One region of the Planococcus versutus genome, then DNA from elsewhere that is predicted to be linked to it. Evidence: riboswitches for the same ligand, from Rfam matches in the RefSeq annotation. Region 1 holds a riboswitch; the other holds the start of a gene.
The links. A riboswitch is a leader RNA that binds a small molecule or an ion and turns the genes downstream of it on or off. The one in region 1 is predicted to bind FMN.
Positions count from the first base shown of each region.

Region 2: another riboswitch for FMN. It lies ahead of I858_RS14460 (hypothetical protein); the one in region 1 lies ahead of I858_RS10260 (ECF transporter S component).

Region 1 covers NZ_CP016540.2:1,986,920-1,990,086, reverse strand. Annotated here, with positions in the region: gene I858_RS10265 (hypothetical protein) at 1-1,167, shown strand, start outside; FMN riboswitch at 1,243-1,375, shown strand; gene I858_RS10260 (ECF transporter S component) at 1,521-2,102, shown strand; gene I858_RS10255 (S8 family serine peptidase) at 2,608-3,167, shown strand, end outside.
Region 2 covers NZ_CP016540.2:2,876,034-2,879,200, forward strand. Annotated here, with positions in the region: partial or broken gene ribB (3,4-dihydroxy-2-butanone-4-phosphate synthase) at 1-347, opposite strand, end outside; gene ribE (riboflavin synthase) at 365-994, opposite strand; gene I858_RS14460 (hypothetical protein) at 995-1,279, opposite strand; FMN riboswitch at 1,342-1,512, opposite strand; gene I858_RS14465 (CHY zinc finger protein) at 1,670-1,993, shown strand; gene I858_RS14470 (GNAT family N-acetyltransferase) at 2,059-2,547, opposite strand; gene I858_RS14475 (metallophosphoesterase) at 2,660-3,167, opposite strand, start outside.

The DNA of each region.
Region 1 (3,167 bases):
GATGACGCTATCGAAGATTTGTTAAAGGAGTTCCCCGAGATAAAAGACAACCGGTCAAAAAAAAGAGTTTACAATCAATTAGTTCAACGAAAATCAGTGAAGAAACCTCGGAAACCGTGGTTACCAATTTTGATTGCAGCATTAGCTTTTATAGCTATGGGTATTTTAGTTTCTTCGATCATTAGTCAAAACGGAATTGACTTTGCTCAAACAAAAAATGATTCTAGTGATGCAGCAGATGAGTCATCAGCAACAATGAAGGAAAACAACGAATTATCAGAAGTTGAGGATTCTAACGAAAGTGAATCGGATCAGTTTTCTACAGCACAAGTAGAAGATACAGTGAGAACGGCGGTTTATGAAAGCGAGATTAGTGATCAAACTGTTATGACTATTGGACTGACTGTGCAAGCAATTGTAGTGCCTGTGACGTTCTTGATTCCAGCTGAAGAAATTGCGAGCGATTTTAAAAGTTTGGTCCCCACATCTTTAGAGTTGTACCAAAAATACGCTGATGATATTAATGAAAAAGCACTCGGTTTTGATAACTATCATCCTTATATTGGGACATTAGAAAAAACTACTACAGGCATTCGTCATATGTTGCCACAAGATCATCAATACGATAAGGCTTCTGCAAGTATAGGTATCTATTTCAATACACTATCAGCAAGTTTTAACGATGCAGATCAAATTGAAGTGGTCAATAAAGACGGATCAGCTGCAGAGTTTTCTCAAATTGGTCCTGTTGAAAGTAGAGTGCCTACTCAAGAAAATCTTGCTTACTACTCAGTGGCTGCAAAAAATGGTGACATTTATCTTGCGCCAGGATACGATATGCCTTTTGCTTCAGTGAGCGAAGCTATTAGTTCACTCACTAAAAGTCCGAGTGATTTGTATAGTGGAACAATTCCCGAAGACTTAGTTTTTCAAGTAATTGAAACTGATAAGCTTGTGACAGTTCGATTTGAAACAGAAGTCGACTTAAATGCCATCAATCAGTTAGACGCTGTACGAATGATCGAAAGTCTGACATTAACAGCCAATTCATTTCATAAAGAAGCTAAAATCGAAGGGCTGCAACCAGTCAATTGGAATGGCTTTGACTTTAGCCTACCTTTGCCAATTCCTATAGCACCAAATTTACTGGAATGGACAGCGCAATGAGAAAAGCAGTGTTGTAAACAAATTTGTTTACAACACTGCTTTTTTATACTACGATTAGGCTATAACAAAATAACGATTCATCTTCGGGGCAGGGTGCAAGTCCCTACCGGCGGTAATTGAACTCTGTTCATAAGCCCGCGAGCCGTAAAACGCAGGATTTGGTGAGACTCCAAAGCCGACAGTATAGTCTGGATGGGAGAAGGTGAAGGTGCGGACGTTTGTCGTTTACATGTAGACGGAACGCTTGTTAAGTGTGCCTTTTCTCCTTTAAGTAATTAATGCTTAAGGGTTTTTATATGTAAATGCGAGGTCTAAACTTTTCTTCTGGTGAATCACTACAAGGAGAGAGGAACATGAAGAATAAAAAGTTACAAACGATGATTGTCATTGGAATGTTGAGCAGTATTTCTTTTATATTAATGCTTTTTAACTTCCCATTGCCAGCGCTACCTGCTTTTTTAAAAGTGGATTTTAGTGATGTGCCTGCATTAATCGCAGCAATTACGATGGGGCCAGTAGCAGGAATATTAGTTGCTTTCTTTAAAAACGTGCTAGATTGGCTTTTTGCAGGAAGTCCTACTGGAGTACCTGTTGGTCATATGGCAAATTTAGTGACGAGTTTGCTGTTTATTTTGCCCGTTTATTTTATTTATCAAAAAGTGGCGACGAAAAAAGGAATGGCATTCGGCTTAGCAGTCGGTACATTGTCGATGGCAATTGGAATGAGTGTTTTAAATTATTTTGTCTTTTTGCCGATGTATACGTATTTCCTCAACATGCCTGCAGAAACGGGAACTGCTCTATTCGGGACGATCGTTTTAGGGATTTTACCATTTAACTTAATTAAAGGCGTTCTTTTGACAGCTATTGTCTTGCTTATGTTTAGCAGCATGCACAATTGGATTGAAAAGCAGCGTACCTATTATTTGTCATAAAATAAAAAACGATGCGCCATTTTAATTTAACAGGATGGTGATACGAAAAAACAGGTAGCGAAAAGCAAAACTTTTCGCTACCTGTTTTTGTCGTTTGTGAAATTACACAACTAATTAAATGCTTTAATGAATAATCATATGAAAATGTCTTGATAAACAATGAATATAAATACAACAAAGCAAGATTATAATATAAAAAATAAAAAGAAGATTGAAATTTATTATTTAAACAAAAAAGAATGGAAATGGAACTAATAATATTAAAGAAGTGTTGTGAGATTTAGTCTATTAAAAAAACTCATAATGTGTAGATACCGAATTTTAAAAAATTAGCTCTAATTATGAAAATTATTTTAAGTATTATTACAGTTTACAAAATATTTATACATACCCCTATTATTCTTTATATTCAAGAAACATACAATTTCTTCTCTCCTTATGTTAACATTCGAATTGTCATGCAATTCTGATTTGTGTGAACAAAAAAGCAAAGGGGAAATGGAAATTGTCAAAAGTCAATTTTATTAAACTTTTCAGCGCCATTCTGACTTTCGTGTTGGTTTTTTCGCTCCTGTCACCGTTCTCGGTTTCAGCAGAGCAAAATCTTTCTGTTAAAGAAAACCAACAAACGCAAAGTCAAATGGAAATCAAAGCAGCTATCGCCGATCAACTTCGTGTGATCGACAGTCAGCCACGACTTCACAAAGCACTTGAAAAAAAGTCTGGTGAGGAGACAGTCGATGTAATTGTCCACTTGTCAAAAAAACCAGTGGGACTTGAACGTGCAATTGTAAAGTCAAAAGGCAAAGCATTTTCTAATGATGCCAAAACAAAAGTCAAAAAGAATGTAAAAGCGCAGCAAGCATTAGCTAAAAAAGAAATGCGTGCTTTAAACATAATTGTTAAAGAAGGTTTTGCTTATGACACGGTTCTTAATGGATTTGCAGCAACCGTAAAAGCAAAAGATTTGGATAAAATTTTAACAATCGAAGGCGTAACATTGGTTGAACCTGATACAGAGGTTCATGCAATGGAAACACCGAAAACCACTGCTGCTGGAGATGT
Region 2 (3,167 bases), 890 kb from region 1:
GCTTTCGCAGTTGGCTTGACTAAGCTCGTAATTGTATGAGAACGTTCAAAAGCACTAATGCCTGTCGTTGTATCTTTATGATCCACACTGATCGTAAAAGCAGTTCCATATTCATCTGTATTATGGTCTGTCATAAGACCAATTTGTAAATTTTGAGCGATTGATTGGGCAAGTGGTACGCAGATCAAGCCTCGTCCTTCAGTCGCCATCAAATTGACGATTTCAGGGGAAGCGAATTCTGCCAATGCGACAAAATCACCTTCGTTTTCTCGGTCTTCGTCATCGATGACGATGATGGTTTTGCCTTTTTTCAATTCTTCAATGGCTTTTTCTACTGTGTAGAACATTTTCTCAGCGCCTCCTTTTAAAATCCATTTTCCGCCAGCCAGTTTCTACTGATTTTTGGTTCTGCTGTTTGAATGCGTTCCGTATACTTTGCCAGTAAATCACATTCAATATTGACCTTTTCCCCAATGCCTTTTTCGCCTAACAGCGAATCTTCTCGCGTAGTTGGAATCAGAGAAATGGTTACTGAATTGTGGTCGAGATAAAAAATGGTCAAGGAAGTTCCATCAACAGCGATAGAGCCTTTTAGCATCATATACTTCATGAGTCGAGGTTCCAGTTCAATCGTTTTAGTCATAGCATTCGCTTCTTTTTTTACTGAACGGATAACGCCAACGCCATCAATATGACCACTGACAAAATGGCCGCCAAAACGGCCGTTAGCCGGCATCGCACGTTCTAAATTCACCCGTGCTCCTGCTTTTAATCCACTCATAGTTGAAGACTTGACCGTTTCCGGAATGACATCCACTGTGAATGTCTTAGAACTGAATGTAGAAATAGTTAAACAAACGCCATTAATGGAAATGCTGTCTCCACGTTTAACGTCTTCTAAAATTAGCGCACAGGAAATGGTTAACTCCATTGCTTGTGGCTTAGAGCGAACTGAGGCAACCTGTCCGACTTCTTCAACAATACCTGTAAACATTTAGGCACACTCCTCCGTTCTGTTCAAAACATATTCAATTGAGATCGTGCGATTTATTGGGTACTTTCCACCAAGGGGCGTATGGGTGGTGAGAAAGGGATCGTTCAGAAGGGTTTGAATTTGTAGATAGCTATACATGTGCCTTACTTCTTTATCAAGACGGCCAGTTGGATGGCAATTTTTTGTACCTTGAAGAAGCTCGTTTTCCGCTGAGGAAATGAGCAGGGTGAAAGACCGTTGACTTGTATTTCCAGAGACTTCTCCCTGATAAAGGTTTTTGGTCATACAAATTCCTCCTTTCAATTTTAACTCATTGAAAAGAAGAGACACATAACGAAACCGATTTCTAGATTCTTCTCCCATCCAGACTGTAACTGTCGGTGCCGGAGTTTCACCAGCTCCACCGTTTGAACGCTTTACGCATAGTGGCCTATGCGAGTTATCGTCCAACCGGGTCACGGACTTGCAGTTTCCTGCTCACCGCCGGTAAGGAATTTCACCTTGCCCCGAAGAATTAGATTCGTAGTTTCGTCTCTTTCATAGTAGCATAGTAAGAAATCGAACTATATACATTTAGCTGATACTTCCAACGAACTCCAGTCAAGTCGAATTCTATATCCCTTAAACAACTGTCTATTTTAAAGCCTATCGCTATTTCAGAAAGGACGAGTTACTATGTCTCATCACCATGCAGTGAAAGGCGTCAGAGTAGATGCCGAAACACGTTGTGCTCATTACCATTCACCCATCGACCGAATTGCCATCAAGTTTTTTTGCTGTCAGCACTACTTTCCCTGCTTCGAATGCCACCAAGCTACAGGCTGCGGTAACCATCAAGTTTGGCCAAAAGACCAGTTCCAAGAAAAAGCAGTACTATGCGGGAGCTGCGGGCATGAACTTACTATCGATGAATATTTAGCCTGTGCATCTACTTGTCCCAACTGTTCTTTGTCTTTTAATCCAGGCTGCAGCGTGCATAAGCAGCTTTATTTCGGATAAAAGCTAGAAGCCCTAGAAAAATGACCTTTTAAAAAAACCAATAAAGCCAAGTGAGAAATTATATCTCACTTGGCTTTATTGGTGTGTAAAGACATTACAAGCTGCTCTCCTTTAGAGCGCATAATTCGTCTACCTGTATCTTCAAATCCTGCTTTTTGGTATAAGCGTTGCGCAGGAATGTTACGCGCATTGACACCTAACACCACTTGATCGAAATCTGGAAACTCCATTTTCATAAACTCTGGAAGTGCAAAAATAGACCCTGTCGCAATTCCTCGCCCTTGATATTTCGGATTTACAGAAAACCCTCTCAATAATAAGGCTTTTGGATTGTTCGAATATTTTTTTCGGTCTTCCGATTCATCCAATTCGAAAAAACCCACATCTTCTCCGCGTGCTTTAATAATAATAAAATGCTTTAACGGATCTTTAGCATCTTTTTCAATAATTTCTAAAGGCAATCGTGTAAACTCCAGCTGATGTGTGGGCAAATCGTAACCGATTGATCGTTTCGAGGAGTAGCGATGCAATGTCACTTCTCTTTTTTTAATCATGTTAAGTAGACCTCCTTGTTTGCGTTCATTGTCTTAAACTGTCAGGCATCCTCCAGATTCAAAAAGATAGTCAGAAGACTATTGAATAGAAAAAGCTGCATCCACTTCAGCTTTACTCTTTCTTCAATGTCACTACGACAATTTCAGGCAGATTAAAAATACGGACAGGAAAAGTACTATTGCCAAGTCCACGACTAACAACCATTTTCGATTGATCTTTTTCAAAGATCCCTTCCGTTACTTTCGGAAACCAGCCTTGTCCTGGAGCAACCAAACCGCCAAGTCCAGGAATTCGAATTTGGCCGCCGTGGGCATGTCCTGAAAACACTACATCCACTCCAGCTTCTGCATAAATCGGAAAATATTCAGGACGATGCGCTAACAACAAGGTAAAGTTGTCTGTCAGTTGCGCATGCTCAAGACTCTCTTGCGTAGCTTCGTCCCCGTGTATCTTAGGTTCTGTCAAAGGATCGTTGATTCCTGCAAGCTGGATTGACGATTGTCCTTTTTCCCATTCAACTTGCTCATCTTCCAAAACCACGACATCTCGTTTACGCAACGCAGCTGTTATTTCCTCAATATTATTGGAAGCCACTTCGTGGTTTCCTGTCACGTAATAC